Regions from separate parts of the Polycladomyces subterraneus genome, predicted to be linked through region 1. Evidence: a T-box and tRNA genes for the amino acid it is inferred to sense, from the RefSeq annotation. Region 1 holds a T-box; the other holds one or more tRNA genes.
What was found. The T-box of region 1 lies ahead of trpS (tryptophan--tRNA ligase). A T-box ahead of a tRNA ligase gene usually reads a tRNA of that ligase, here a tRNA-Trp.
Positions count from the first base shown of each region.

Region 1 (8,001 bases):
AAATGATTGGCGTTCACGTGGTCCGGACATGTTCAACGTAGCAAAACCTCGATAACGGTGGCGCATTCCTCTCCCCCTCTATCATCCTTGTCTTATCCCAGGTATATGAAAGAAAGGGACAAGGTAGAACCTATGAGAAACGAAGTGAATTGATAGAAAAAACGGCTGTGTACCGTCAGGTTGTATGCGCCGAGACGTTATCGATGGTAACGGATTCGTGCAATGCGCAATTGATTCCGTCCGCCACCAGTTTGCCGATATCGGAGATAAAATCGTCTACCTCTTTGGGAGTGACGATCAAGTTTTGCCCCAACGGTGAGAGCACTTCGTGGATCAACTGCCGTTTTTCCTCATCACTTAGCCCGCCGATCAATCCCAGGAACCGGTTCTTGGCTGCTTCATCCACTTTCTGATTCTGCAACTCTTTCAAATCGGGCCGATTCAGCGGGTCTAGCGGGTTGGCCGGCTTTTTTTGGTTCATCTCACGATGAAGGTGCGACATCACCAATTCGATCGTGTCATACGTAATCGTCGCCGCATCCACCACTGTCGGTACCCCGATCGCAATCACGGGCACACCCAACGTGTCACGGTTCAATGCTTTCCGTTTGTTCCCCACACCGGAACCGGGATTGATGCCGCTATCCGCCACTTGGATCGTAGTGTTGACCCGCGTCAATGCCCTCGATGCCAACGAATCGACAGCGATGACAGCATCCGGTTTCGTTTTTTCCACGAGGCCGCGCACAATTTCGCTGGTCTCGATCCCGGTTGTCCCCATCACCCCCGGCGAAATGGCGCTGACCGGACGGTACCCTTCCTCCACTTGTTCCGGCATCAGCTGAAACAGGTGGCGGGTGATCAGTGTGTGTTTCACGACGAACGGTCCCAGTGCATCGGCAGTCACGTTCCAATTGCCCAACCCAACGACCAGGATCTTGTCGTCTTCGGCAATCCCCGACTCTTCGAGAAAACGGGAAAATTCCTCGGAGAAATGGACAGCCACCCGATGTTGCAATTCTGAATCCTTGCTTCTGAGTCCCGGTACTTCCAGTGTCAGATACGTCCCCTGCTGTTTTCCCAGTGCACGGGCTCCCTCTTCGCTCTCCACCCAAATCCAGCTGGTTTTGATGCCATCCTCCTCGTATTCTTCCATTCGCACACCGGGGATTTCCCCTTCTTCGCGACCTTTCAACGCTAAATCATGAGCTTCCCGCGCGAGGTCTGTGCGAATGGCCAACGCACTCAAATCCAACTTTGGCCGATCATTGGCTTCGTCCCGTTTGTTTGTGTCATGCGCCATGTTGGTGATCAGCTCCTCTCGCTCAGATACATCCTATTTTTGCCATACATTCCCCCTCATTATTCCAAGCTTGCAATTTGCCCAATGCCGTGCTACAATTTAGCATGTTGCACGCTAAGGGACGCAATGGTGGTATCTGCAGGAGGTGAAATCATGGCGAACATCAAATCTGCGATCAAACGGGCGAAAACCAATGAAAAACGCCGGATGCATCGCGCGGCCCAAAAATCTGCTATCCGTACGGCCATCAAAAAATTCCTGGCTGCAGTGGAAGCCAAGGATAAGGAACAAGCGGCTGTGTTGTTGCGCGAAGCCTCCCGGAAATTGGACAAAGGCGTCACCAAAGGCCTTCTCCATAAAAATGCCGCAGCTCGGAAGAAATCCCGCTTGGCTCAAAAATTGAACGCCCTGAACGGTTAATCGGACGACCCCACGCAGGGTCGGCTTTTATTATTGATATCAGACATAATAGAAGGTCCGGGCAGATCGCCCGGACCTTCATGCTTTTGAAAAGACTTGGCGGTATGTCCACCTGCATTACCGGCTAAACGGCGGCACCAACCCCATCGCTTCCTTCATCCTGGCCAGCGTTTCATCAGCGATGGCATTCGCTTTTTCCGCACCTTCGGCCAGTACGCGCTCCACTTCCCCCGAGCGCCGCAGTTCGTGATAACGCTCGCGGATCGGTGTGAGATGTTCCACCACAGCTTCGGCCACTTCCTTCTTCAGCTGCCCGTATCCTTTTCCTTCAAAATGCTGGACGGTGTCCTCGATCGACCGTCCCGCGATCAGGCTGTAAATGGCCAACAGGTTGCTGACCCCCGGCTTGTTCTCCGGATCATAATCGATGCGGTTCTCCGAATCGGTCACCGCCCGTTTGATCTTCTTCACGATCACATCCGGCTCATCCAGGAGCGCAATGTAGTTGGCTTCACTTCCGGCACTTTTGCTCATCTTTTTCACCGGATTGTCCAATCCCATGATACGCGCACCGACCTTCCCGATCAGTGGTTCCGGCAGTGTCAGCACTTTCCCGTACCGGTTGTTAAACCGCTCGGCCAAGTCGCGCGCCAATTCCAAGTGCTGTTTCTGGTCTTCTCCCACCGGAACGGCGTCCGCTTGGTACAGCACGATGTCCGCCGCCTGCAGGACGGGATAGGTGTACAAACCGACGACCACACCTTCGGACCCCTGGCTTTTTTCCTTAAATTGCGTCATGCGGTTCAATTCGCCCATACGGGCAACGCATTGCAACAACCAACCGGCTTCCGTGTGCGCACGAACATGGGACTGTACGAACAGTGTCGCTTTTTTCGGGTCCAGGCCGGACGCCAGATACAGCGTCGCCACTTCCAATGTCTTCTCCCGCAACTCATCAGGATCACGCGGTACAGTCAATGCATGAAGATCCACCACACAGTAGAAGCATTCCGCCTCATCCTGCAATTCCACAAATCGCTTCAACGCACCGAGATAGTTGCCCAGATGCAGATTTCCCGTCGGTTGAATGCCAGACAACATCCGTTTCATTAACCATTCACGCTCCTTTTTCCTAAAATAAAAAAACCCCATCCCCATAGGGACGAGGCATTCCTCGCGGTACCACCCTGTTTCGCCGACAACGGCGCACTTGATTGCCATAACGGTCTGCGACCGGTTCCGCCTACTGGGACGATTGATCGTCCTTTCGGGAAACAGCTCCGAAGCCCATTCACGCGGGAGCCCGGTTGACTCGCACCCACCGTCAACTCTCTGAACGGGCCGATCCGCGCTACTCTTCTTCTTCTTCGCCTTTGTCGGTATCCGATTGTCCGTTTGCGTCTGACGCTCACTTTCAGCCCAACCCTAAAGGGCTGGGCATTCCCGCTTACTCTTGATAAACAAGATAACAAGAAATGGCGCCGAATGCAACCGTACTTACCGAAATATTTACAAACCCAGGCTGGTATGTTACGATTTCGATGTTCAAGTAGGAGGGTTGACCATGCAAGCCTTCGGAGTGAAGCCGGTACACATTGCGGCAACGCTGGGATCCATCGTCATGGCCCTGACTTTTGTCGTGATCCGGTTGCGTGCCACCAAAAAACCGACATCAGCCAAAAAGATCATTCTGCCGCCGATCGCCATGAGCACGGGGTTTCTGATGTTCCTCTACCCGTCGACCCATATCCCCGTCACCTGGGGAATCATCGCTTTTCTCGCCGGCGCGGTGTTTTTCTCCTACCCGCTGATCCGCACATCCCATTTTCATGTCGTCGACGGCGATATCTATCTGAAGCGATCCAAAGCGTTCATCTTTATCCTGCTCGGGCTGCTGATCCTGCGTCTCGGCTTGCACAGCTATGTGGAGGAACTTTTTTCCATTCCGCAGACGGGTGCGGTCTTCTTCATCCTCGCTTTCGGCATGATCCTGCCGTGGCGGGTGGCGATGTATATCCAGTATCGGCGATTGCTGAAAAAGATCAAGACTGAATCGCATCATGTAGACTGAAAGATGGAACCGGTTTGATCAAAATCTAGGAGCCTGCCGGCTCTTTTTTTCTATTTCCTACCCGATTTTGACTGAATAATCATATGATAAAAAATAGAATAACACCGAAGACTGGCCGTACCCTTGCCTATCGAATCAAAAAATCCTCCCCTTTGATAAGGAGGGAAACATATCTGCTTAACGGAATGGCAAGACACTTTTCCAGCACCTTATCAATACTCCTGATTTTTATTTTTCTAAAAATAGTGCAATAGTCCCAAGGAATTGTTCCCTCCGAGTAGAAAGATATCCCTAAAAGAGGAGGGATGCCATTTGAAAAAAACAAGATTGCTGTCTGTACTCACCACAACCGTTTTCCTATTGGCATGGACCGTTACTTGGCCGCTATCTCCTGCCGTCACACACGCACAACCTGCGACGGACCCGGCGGACATTCCCGGCATCTATCAACCGGCCAATCCGCATCTGCATGCGGAAGCGATGCCTCGGACGAAGTCATCCGCCCACACGAATGACCATCTACTCGGTCCCGCCCGCCCTCATTACCGGATGAACGTCACCTATGACGCCAACCGTCATACGATCACCGGAACAATGAACGTGACGTTTGGCAACAATCTCGGTTTTACACTCCATGACCTGTATTTCAACGTGTGGGCCAACGCACGAGATTTCACGGAAGTCGGCGGAGGCACGGAAATCCAATCCGTCAAGGTAAACGGAAAACCGGCCGCATTTGCCTTGAACGAAACCGCGCTTCACATCACCGGCCTGAACTTGGCCCCCAACAGTCAACCGGAAGTGCAAATCGACTTTACCGTCAAAGTGCCTGAATTGCAAGACCGGTTCGGATGGTATGGCACCACCGTTTCACTCGGCAACTGGTTTCCCATCCTAGCCGTCTATGACGAAGAAGGGTGGAATACCGATCCCTATTTCCCTTACGGGGAATCGTTCTACTCTTTGACCGGGAATTTTGATGTCCTGTTCACTACCGACCGCAACCAGGTGGTGGCGGCGACCGGCACGCAAGTGGGCAAAACCATCTTCCACAAAGACCTGGCCACTTACCATTTCCGAGCCCAAAATGTCCGCGACTTTGCCATGGAGTTGGACCCGAACTACCATGTCCGGCAGACTTCGGTCGGTAACGTGAAAATCAACGTGTACTATACCGATCGGCAGGCCAAGTATGCCGATGCGATGTTGGAAGCGGGCCGCGGCAGCATTGCCCTGTACAATGAAAAGTTCGGGACATATCCGTGGCCGGAGCTGGACATCGTCAGCATGGAAGGATGGTTTGGCGGGATGGAATATCCCCAGCTGGTCATGATCAGCCTGAGCGACAACCGCACCCAGGAATGGGTGAAGTCGGTGACGGCACACGAAATCGGTCACCAGTGGTTTTACGGGGTCATCGGCAACAACGAATATGATGAACCGTGGCTGGACGAATCGTTTGCTACCTTTGCCGCGGCGCTCTATATGAATCATCTGGACGGGTTGACGACGGAACCGACCAAGGAAGAATACTATCACGTCTCCTCCCCCGTTTCCACCTTCGTCCAGCACGCCGATGAGGGCGGCATCGATGCTTATTACCAAATGATCTATGGATACGGTTCCCGCACGTTGAACGAATTGCGGATAGAGTTGGGCGACGAAACCTTCTACCGCGCCATGCAGGCTTGGTTCCGGGCCGAGAAGTTTGGTGTGGCCACCACGCGGGACTTCATCCGGATCATGCAGCTAACCAGCGGGCGGGATTTGCACGATTTCTTCGTCAACCACCGAGTGTATGTCAATAACCAGGAGTAAGTAAAAAGGGTGTAGCAGAAGTGAACCATACATTGGCCGCTCCGATCGGAGCGGCCAGCATGTTGAAAACTGCCCGGCATCAATGAAAACCAAGGCCGCTTCAAACCGTGGAGTGCGACACACCCCATTCGATAGGATATAGGAAAAGGTGGCGATTTTTCCCTCCGCACTTCACAAGCTCAACGCACTGACTTTGCCAACCGATCAACCGCTTCCTCCGTTTCCTTCACCAATACCTGTATCAACGCTTCTGCCGTTGTCTCCCGACTCAATCGGGTGCCTTGTCCCGCCCACATCGACAGAAATTCGGGGCGTCCCTGCTTGCCTGCCGCTTGTCGGATCTCACGGGTCAACGCATTTTGTATTGGATAATCGGGTACTTCGACATCCGCCATCTCCTCGATGAACCGGTTGCGGATACCTCGTGCAGGCTTGCCGGAGAAAGCGCGCGTCAGCGTCGTACTCTCCTCGGTAGCAGACAGCACCGCTTGCTGGTGCAACATATGGGCGCCACTCTCCCGGCAGGTCAAAAACGCAGTGCCCAATTGCACGCCTTGCGCCCCCAAGGTCAAGGCCGCAGCGATTCCCCGACCGTCCATGATGCCGCCTGCGGCAATCACCGGGATGCGGACGGCGTCCACCATCGCCGGGATCAACGCCATCCCGCCGATCATCGCTTCCTCAAACCGGCTCAAAAACGTCCCCCGATGGCCGCCCGCCTCGAACGCCTGGGCCACTACCATATCCACACCACTCTGCTCCAACGTGACCGCCTCCCGCACGGTGGTCGCCGTGCCGATCACCACCACATCGCGGCCCTTCAAAATCTGCATCCATTCGGCCTCCAACTTGCCAAACGTAAAACTGAATACGGGCACCCGTTCTTCCAACACCACTTCTATCTGTTCCTCAAACGACGGAGCAAACTGTTGGGGAACTTGTGGTTCCGACAATCCCAATGCTTTTCGATAGAGACGCATTTTCTCTTGAACACGGGAAATCTCCTCCGCTGACACTTCATAAGGTTCCGGGGCGAACAGATTGACGGCAAACGGGCGGTCGGTCAACCGGCGCACGGTACGAACGGCATCCCGCAACTGTTCACCCGTCCAATAACCGGCCCCCAGTGTTCCCAATCCCCCTGCCTCCGAAACCGCCGCGGCCAACTCCGGCGATGCAGGACCTCCCGCCATCCCTGCCTGGATAATGGGATATTGCACACCCAATCTGCGCACGACTTCGGTTTCCGACCACATGGGCCCCTCTCCCCTTTGTTGGTATTGTCGTTCATTTTCATCATAGTAATTTAATTCTCAAAAATAAAAAACAGGGGAAATTCATCCCCTCCCTCCTGAATTGCGACATACAGTACGGATTTAATCTTGTGCATCCTTTTTTTCTTCCCATGTTTCTTCCGACACGACTTCGATTCCGTGCCTTCGCAATAATGCAGCGGTTACCCCCATCCCTGACTTCAACGTTTTGCTGAAAGTCCCATCGTAAATGGCACAACTGCCGCATGACGGGCTCCGCTCCTTCAAAATCGCTTTTTTGGCGCCGATCGCCTTTGCCATGGCCAACGCTTCACGTGCTCCGGCCAGGAATGCTTCTGTCACGTCATTCCCATGGTTGTCCACGACACGGGCCCGGCCGTCCAGCACATCGTCTCCGTCACCGCCGACGATCTCCGCCGGATTGCGTGGGGTAGGCAGACCGCCCATCTGTTCGGGACAAATGGGAATCGCCCGCCCTTCCCGAACCAGTCGCTGAATGGCATCGATCCGGTTGTGCCTTTGGTCAAAACGGCAGTGAATCCCGGCAAAACAAGCGCTGACGATCATCGGGGAAATGCGCTCCCGATCTTTCTTATCCATCTCCTTTACCTCCTGAAACGAAAACGGAACTTTCAAACATCCATTATCCCCTACGCGAGGGGGTGGCAACTTTGTTACAATAATCTATGGAATAGGAAAACGCTTTATCTTCGTGGTCAATCAGAATAGGAGTGTGTCATCCGTGTCAGAAAAAGTAGTTGTCGTCGGTGGTGGATTGGCAGGGTTGAGCGCGGCCGCGCGTTTGGCCTACCATGGTTACGAAGTCACGCTGTTGGAAAAATCACCAAAGTTGGGTGGTCGGGCGATCACCATCCCGATGAAAGGGTTTAATTTCAATTTTGGAGCTCATGCCATTTACGCCCGTGACAAAAGTATCTTGCGTAAATACGAACACGAGTTGGATCTCAAGGTAAACTGGCGGGATTTCTCCCCCAAAAAAGCGTATTACGATCTGGGATCGTTCACAACCCCGATGCCGTCTACCTTGGAACGGCTATTTCAAACCAAAATCCTGGACAACAAAAACAAATTACGCTTCGCCTATGAAGTGATCA
Region 1 covers NZ_JANRHH010000047.1:25,514-33,514, reverse strand. Annotated here, with positions in the region: gene spoIIP (stage II sporulation protein P) at 1-66, opposite strand, end outside; gene gpr (GPR endopeptidase) at 176-1,303, opposite strand; gene rpsT (30S ribosomal protein S20) at 1,457-1,723, shown strand; gene trpS (tryptophan--tRNA ligase) at 1,841-2,833, opposite strand; T-box leader at 2,879-3,100, opposite strand; gene NWF35_RS12900 (CcdC family protein) at 3,288-3,794, shown strand; gene NWF35_RS12895 (M1 family metallopeptidase) at 4,107-5,612, shown strand; gene NWF35_RS12890 (NAD(P)H-dependent flavin oxidoreductase) at 5,792-6,868, opposite strand; gene NWF35_RS12885 (2-thiouracil desulfurase family protein) at 6,989-7,486, opposite strand; gene NWF35_RS12880 (phytoene desaturase family protein) at 7,629-8,001, shown strand, end outside.

Region 2 (8,001 bases), on a different contig from region 1:
ACGCTTACACTCCCCTTCCCGGAGGTGGTTGCCGTGATCGGTCACCGGGCGAAGGAGATCCGGCGCTTGATCCGGATAGAGGACGATCGCTTTCGCTGGGTGGTCAACCGGGATTACGCCGCCGGACAGAGTACGTCCCTTTTGTGCGGCTTGGCAATCGGAGAAGGCCGATACCATTCGGCGATGGTGTTTTTGGGTGATCAACCGCTGGTTGCGGTAGAAACGATCCGGCGGATCTTTGAAAGCGGCCTCAAACAGCTTCGCACCCTTCGAGAACCCGAGCCTTTTGTCGTTCGGCCGTGCTTCCGGGGTATTCCCGGTCACCCCGTTTTTTTGGGCAATATCCGTTCGATGAATTTGGAAGAACTGAAGGGGGATAGGGGAGCGAAGGAGGTACTTCGTACTCTGCGGCACCGGACGATTCTGTCGGTGGAAGATCCGGGTGTCATACTGGACATTGACACCCCACAGGCTTATGAAAGTGCCAGGAGACTTGCCTTCCGTCCGCGTGACAGCAGTTCGAACATGATTCGTGAGAGACACGGGGATCGCTTGGGAACAGAATGAACTCAAATATCCAAGGTGTGTCATCACCCCACGCGTGTTTTCCTTCTGCTCTTGCATATATTTATCCGCATGAGCGTATTCCGGTTATCGGTACACTCGTTTCACCTCTCGCTCTCATAATTTTACATAGTGGGAGTCTTCGTCACCACAACCTCCTAACATCTCACTAAAGGAATCGGAATCCCGTCCGCCATATAACGACCGAGAAACACGTAAACTGAACGTTCTCAACGTGTGTTGTCTCGGCAAAATGAAGAGAATGAGAGGTGACAAGGCTGCTACGAAGTAAGAGCAGCGTGAGAAGATGACTGAAATCAAAGACGCATTGGGCCGTCCGCTTCGGGATTTACGCATTTCCGTGACGGACCGTTGCAATTTTCGTTGCCGGTACTGCATGCCTGAAGAAGTGTTTGGTCCCGATTACAAGTTTCTCTCGCGGAAGGCGCTTCTCCGATTTGAGGAAATCACCCGATTGGTGCGGATCTTTGTCAAGCTGGGAGTAGAAAAGATCCGAATCACCGGAGGAGAACCCCTGCTCAGAAAAGGGCTGCCCGATCTTATCCGGATGCTGTCCAACGTGAAAGGGATTCGAGATATTGCCCTGACGACCAACGGCTCCTTACTCGCCAAGCACGCCCGTGCTCTCAAAGAAGCCGGACTGCAGCGGGTCAACGTCAGTTTGGATGCACTGGATGACGAAATCTTTGCCAAAATAAACGGGGGGCGGTCTGCTGTCCGACCAGTGTTGGAGGGTATCGAGGCGGCCAGTCAGGCCGGACTGAAGGTGAAGGTCAACATGGTTGTCCAAAAGGGTGTCAATGACGGGCAGATCATCCCCATGGCCCGCCATTTTCGCGGAACGGGGCATATCCTGCGCTTCATCGAATTCATGGACGTGGGCAACAGCAACGGGTGGAACCTGGATCAGGTGGTGTCCAAACGGGAGATCATCGAGCGGATTCACAGGGAAATGCCCTTGGAACCGGTGGAACCCAATTATTACGGCGAAGTCGCTTCCCGTTACCGTTATCGAGGAACAGATGAGGAGGTCGGGGTGATCTCCTCGGTGACGGAATCCTTTTGTTCCACTTGCACTCGGGCGCGATTGTCCGCCGACGGATGGCTGTACACCTGTCTGTTCGCTTCGGAGGGATACGACCTCCGCGGCCCGTTGCGCTCGGGAGAGAGCGACGACGAACTGGAGGCACGCATCCGCGACGTCTGGAACCATCGACGGGACCGCTATTCCGATGAGCGATTAAAAAACACCCGGGTCCGCGAGCGCAAAAAGGTGGAAATGTCCTATATAGGCGGATAAAAGGATGGTTTGGCATGAAGAAACCCCGGCTTTTGCCGGGGCTTTGCGTTACTTCTGCTCTTGATAACGTTTGAGGCAGGCTTGGTACAGGTCTGCTGCAAATTGGGCATCCTTCCAGCCTTCGATTTTGGTCTCTTTGTTCTCCAGATCCTTATACACTTGGAAAAAGTGCTCGATTTCTTTCAACACGTGCGGAGCAACGTCATCCAACGATTTCACGTGATTCCAGCGCGGGTCGTCAGCAGGTACCGCCAACAACTTTTCATCTTGACCTTTATCGTCGGACATCAGCAGAACGCCGATCACGCGCGAGCGGATGACGCATCCTGGGAAGGTGGGGAAGGTGGTCAATACCAGGATGTCCAACGGATCGCCGTCTTCGGCCAAGGTGGATTCCAGATAACCGTATTCGGTCGGGTAGTGCATCGGAGAGTACAACACACGGTCCAGGCGGAACACACCTTTTTCCTTGTCGTATTCGTATTTGTTTTGACTTCCGGTCGGAATTTCGATAAAGGCATCCACGATTAATTCTTGATGTGCCATGTCTCGTTTATCCTCCTTATGTATTGATGTTTCCACCGAACGGGACCATCGGAATTGTCAGTCTCGCTCTACCCACCATTGTATTCGCATTGGCGTTCGGAAGCAAATCCGTTTTGGTTGAAATCTTGTGGTACAATGGATGGGAGACTGAAAGGAAAGAGGCGTTGGGATGGATTCTCAGGAGCAGTACCATATTTCGCCGGAAATGTTCGCCCGTCGATACCGAAAAGGAGAACTGGACGGGATCATCCTGGACGTGCGTGAACCAGAAGAATGGGAAGTGGATCATCTGGACGGTGCGGTCTTGATCCCTCTGCAGCATCTTCCTCATCGGTTGCACGAGCTGGAACGGGACCAAAAGGTGTATGTGCTTTGTGCCCATGGCATCCGCAGCATATATGCCGCCAATTTCCTGCTCAGCCAGGGATTTCGTCGTGTTGTCAACGTGGATGACGGGATGGCGGCGGTACGCCTTTATCTGGATGCTGACGCTGATTGATATGAAAAAAGCTGCTCTGATCGAGCAGCTTTTCGTCGGTCGGTTTATTCTTCCACTTTGATGGAGTCTGTGGGGCAACCTTCCTGTGCATCGCGCACATCGTCCCACAGTTCTTCTGGCACGTCGGCCGTACCGGTGTTGTCGTCCAGGATCACGTAAGCAATGCCGTCTTCGTCGTAGTCATACACGTCAGGAGCGGTTGCGCCGCAAGCACCACAAGCGATGCAAGTGTCTTTGTCTACCCAAGTACGCATGTGAAAAAATCTCCTCCCATATAGTCCCCAATAGAACCTAATCTGTTTCACACCCCATTTTAGAACGAGTTGTATAGAATTGCAAGTCGATGAACGAAAACAGGCGAACAACCATGAATTTTGCCGATTGTTGGGAATGTAGGACAACAAGGGGTGAAACGTGTTGCAGACCAATCAAAAAGACGACTCCCGCCGGCTGTTGATCCATCTGTATGCGTCGCAAGCGGTATTGATGCTGACAGGCTTTCTCCTCCTACAGTGGGTGGATGGAGGATGGCATCGCCTGTTTTACTGGCAAGATCCCGTTCTGTGGGGGAGCGGACTGGCCTTCGGCCTGTTGGTGGTAGCGGTGGACATGGTGTTGACGAGAAAGGCTCCAGCTCATTGGTGGGATGACGGTGGGATCAACCGGTTGTTGTTTCAAGAGCGCTCTCTCGTACACATCGTGTGGATCGCTTGTCTGGTAGCGGTGGCGGAAGAGCTCTTGTTTCGCGGTGCTTTACAATCTTTGATCGGGCTGTGGGGTTCCAGTCTGTTGTTCACGCTGGTACATTTTCGTTATTGGAAGCGAATTCCCCTGTTGCTGTTGGTGTTTGCAGTCAGTCTGGGCTTTGGCGTGCTGGTCGAATGGAGCGGATCATTGGTTCCCGCAATTATCGCTCATTTTGTCATCGATTGTATCACCGGCATTCGAATCCATTTAGATTCGGAAGGGCTTCAATGAAGTGTTATTCCGCAAACCCATTTGCGATATACATGGAAAAAGACGGAGAGGGGGAAACGGATGCGCTCGCGGGGATGGCTGGAGTTGGGCGCTATAGCCGGGTGGTGGTGGGTAACGGTATGGTTGTTTCCGGATGATTGGCAGGGATGGCGACGATATTTATCTTGGCCGTATTGGGTTTTTATGGCCAGTTTTCTGCCTTGTTCGTTTATGGTGGCTCGATTGGGCATTCGTTCTTTTGTCCGAATGTGGGAATTGCCTTTTTCATGGAGTCACCCCCTCCGCCGGCGTGAGTTGATTCGCTGTGCGGCCGGGGTTGGATTGGGATGGTACGGGATCTCGCAACTGGGTGAATACGCCGTAACGGTATTGGTGCTGTTCGGGGGGCGGGAAGGGTGGCTCCTCTATCGAAAGTGGCGAGCGCTCGGGTGGGGGAAATATACGGCTACCTCTACACAGGACGCGGCGAAAGGGCTCTCCGATACCTCCCCAAATCCCCCTTGACACAGTGTGACAATCATACTAAGATAAAAATTGTCACATCGTTTGAAGCGGAGAGATACCCAAGTGGTCGAAGGGGACGGTTTGCTAAACCGTTAGGGGGTCGAATGACCCCGCGCGGGTTCGAATCCCGCTCTCTCCGCCATGTGTGGCGGCGTAGCTCAGTTGGCTAGAGCGTACGGTTCATACCCGTGAGGTCGGGGGTTCGAGGCCCTCCGCCGCTACCATCACGCAGGGGCGTAGTTTAATGGTAGAACGGAGGTCTCCAAAACCTCTAGTGTGGGTTCGATTCCTACCGCCCCTGCCAAAACATGGGGGCATAGCCAAGTGGTAAGGCACGGGACTGCAAATCCCTTATCCCCGGTTCGATTCCGGGTGCCCCCTCCATATCATTGAAATGCGGATTCGACCAAAACCCGTCCAAGGGGTTCTTTTTTTATATGCAACAGGAGGATGTTTGGGTGCATTTCCCGTACATATGATGTATTATGGAATTAAAGAGAGAAAAATGGAGACCTGATTGCGTAACGAAACGGTATTCACCCTCATACGCTGTATAGAGCAGGTCTCCAGCGAGGGAGGGTAAACCCATGCGCGTCGAGCGTTTAGGGCGTGACAAGGTCCGCTTCTACTTATCCATGGACGATCTACTAGATCGTGGGATCAACAAGGAGGACATGTGGCGAGATATCCCCAAGGTGCACGAACTGTTCAACGACATGATGGAACAGGCGTATCAGGAGCTGGGGTTCGAGATTGCGGGGCCTGTGGCGGTAGAAGTGTTTGCCCTTCCGACGCAGGGGATGGTGGTTGTCGTCACCCGCGGTCGTACCCCTGAGACCGATGACGATCTCGATGTGGACGACATGTATGAGTTAGAAGTAACGCTGGAGGAAAGTGAGCAGATCATTTTCCGCTTTTCCGATTTCGAAGACCTCATTCAGGCGGCGATCCGCTTGCAGTCTTTGATCCGCGAGGGCGGCAAAGTGTATGCTTACCAGAATCAATACTTCCTCGTATTTGACGAAGAAATCCAAACGGATAATTTGCAAGCCGTCATCGCCATTCTGACCGAATTCGGAGAACCTTCCACGGTGACCGAACATATGTTGGCTGAATACGGAAAACCGGTGATGACGCAACATGCGATCGAGCAATTGATCCGCTATTTTGGTTAATAGGCGTACGCATCGGTCAGGTGCGTATGTTTGATGTTCATACACAAAAGGAGCCGACTCCCCTTTTATATAGGGAGTCGGCTCCTGCACTTTTCACCACCAACCTGTTTCCTTCCAATCCGGTCGTAACAGCCAACGACCGTTTTGCATTGCCAGTTGATAATATTCCGTCGTGCGCAGTCGTTGCCAGTCTCCGGCCAACACGCCTGGAAACACGCGTTCGATGGATAAGTGCTGGGTACGGTGTTGGCGCAATGCTTCCATTATCGCCTGTCGGTTGGCCGTCACATCGATCGATGTGGTGATTTCATCGTCAGGTGTGGTGTAAATGGGTCCCCCTTCATGTACTGCTGATTGGGGGATGACCACATAGTACAATTTGAAATTCAGGCGGTTTTTCACATGATCACAGGCTTGCACGACAGCTTGGTGCAATGCGCGGTGGTCGGCATGGCCCGAGATGCCTTCAGGCGGGAAAGTGACGATGACGTCAGGGCGGACTTTCTCCACTACCTGCAAAATATCCTTGACCAACACTTCCCCAGGTAAGTGAGACAGCTTCCCGTCGCCGAAATTCCGTTGGATGACTGTATCGATGCCGAGAATTTCCGCTGCGCGTGCCAATTCGATTTCGCGCACATCCCCTAGCTCTTCGGGACGGCATAAGGGAGGATCTCCCACCTTGCCAGCTTCGCCTCTCGTGGCACAATATAGCACGATTTGCACACCAGGGTCTTTGGCATATTTAGCGATCGTACCGCCACATGTAAATGTTTCGTCATCGGGATGGGCAAATAGAAGTAAAGCTGTTCGCTTCATGAAGTTTGATCCTTTCTTCTACGATTTTCCCCTGTTTCCAGTAAGCGTTCCCTAAAATCGATTTTGACTCCTTTCATGGATTCGTCAAGACAAATGGTGTTCCTTCCATGTGGGATGTGTTGTATACTGTGTAAGGACGCCCATGTTTTATTGAAAAATAGTGTATACTGAGCATTGGACTGATGGGAACTTTTTTTTTGAGGTGGTTAGGGATGGGACAACAGTCTGAAAGGACCAACGAATCTGTGGAATCGAAAGAAAACCTCGACGTACTCGCATCCACGCAGATCGTGATCAAACAGGCGCTGGAAAAGTTGGGTTATCCGGAGCATGTTTACGAACTGTTGAAGGAGCCCTTGCGCGTGTTGACGGTCCGGATTCCGGTACGGATGGACGATGGTTCCGTCAAGGTGTTTACCGGCTATCGCGCACAGCACAACGACGCGGTCGGTCCAACCAAGGGAGGTGTGCGCTTTCACCCGGATGTAACGGAAAATGAAGTGAAAGCGCTTTCGATTTGGATGAGTCTGAAAGCAGGGATTGTCGATCTGCCGTATGGTGGTGGGAAAGGTGGTATAGTCTGCGATCCGCGGCAGATGTCCTTCCGTGAATTGGAACGGCTTTCACGCGGCTATGTGCGGGCGATCAGCCAAATTGTAGGTCCGACAAAAGATATTCCCGCGCCGGATGTGTTTACCAACTCGCAGATCATGGCGTGGATGATGGATGAATACAGCCGAATCCGTGAATTTGACTCCCCAGGATTCATTACCGGCAAACCGCTCGTGCTGGGTGGATCTCGAGGCAGGGAGACAGCGACGGCCAAAGGCGTGACGATCATGATTCGTGAAGCGGCCAAGAGGCGCAACCTGGACCTCAAAAACGCCAGGGTCGTGATCCAAGGATTCGGCAATGCTGGTAGCTTCCTCGCGAAGTTTATGAGTGATGCCGGGGCTAAGATTATCGGTATTTCTGATGCCTACGGCGGGTTGTATGATGAAAACGGTTTGGATATCGATTATCTCCTCGATCGTCGGGACTCGTTCGGCACGGTAACCAAGCTGTTCAAAGATACAATCACCAACCAGGAATTGCTGGAGTTGGACTGTGACATCTTGGTACCGGCAGCGGTGGAAAACCAAATCACCGCATCCAATGCGCATCGTATCCGTGCCGATATTGTCGTTGAAGCGGCCAACGGACCGACCACCTTGGAAGCGACGCGTATCCTGCATGAGCGGGGAATTTTGCTCGTACCTGACGTGTTGGCCAGTGCTGGCGGTGTGACGGTTTCGTATTTCGAATGGGTACAGAACAATCAGGGCTATTATTGGTCCGAGGAAGAAGTGGAGCGGAAACTGGAAGAAATCATGGTCAAAGCGTTTGAAAACGTCTACCATACAGCGCAATCCCGCAACGTGGACATGCGCCTTGCCGCATATATGGTGGGTGTTCGAAAAATGGCCGAAGCTTCCCGTTTCCGCGGTTGGGTATAATAAAATAATAAAGAATCACTGAACAGAAAACACCCTGGCTCAGGGTGTTTTCATCATCAAGGGGTGGTGAAACAATGGAAGACATGATCATCATCGGAG
Region 2 covers NZ_JANRHH010000036.1:122,714-130,714, forward strand. Annotated here, with positions in the region: gene NWF35_RS09735 (nucleotidyltransferase family protein) at 1-567, shown strand, start outside; gene moaA (GTP 3',8-cyclase MoaA) at 872-1,885, shown strand; gene NWF35_RS09745 (inorganic diphosphatase) at 1,934-2,431, opposite strand; gene NWF35_RS09750 (rhodanese-like domain-containing protein) at 2,601-2,930, shown strand; gene NWF35_RS09755 (ferredoxin) at 2,975-3,184, opposite strand; gene NWF35_RS09760 (CPBP family intramembrane glutamic endopeptidase) at 3,348-3,908, shown strand; gene NWF35_RS09765 (hypothetical protein) at 3,969-4,412, shown strand; tRNA gene NWF35_RS09770 (tRNA-Ser) at 4,462-4,554, shown strand; tRNA gene NWF35_RS09775 (tRNA-Met) at 4,560-4,636, shown strand; tRNA gene NWF35_RS09780 (tRNA-Trp) at 4,643-4,716, shown strand; tRNA gene NWF35_RS09785 (tRNA-Cys) at 4,723-4,796, shown strand; gene NWF35_RS09790 (genetic competence negative regulator) at 5,000-5,587, shown strand; gene NWF35_RS09795 (PIG-L deacetylase family protein) at 5,681-6,406, opposite strand; gene NWF35_RS09800 (Glu/Leu/Phe/Val family dehydrogenase) at 6,619-7,902, shown strand; gene NWF35_RS09805 (YpdA family putative bacillithiol disulfide reductase) at 7,977-8,001, shown strand, end outside.
Region 2: it encodes a tRNA-Trp, which carries the amino acid that the T-box ahead of trpS (tryptophan--tRNA ligase) is inferred to sense. The anticodon was not compared.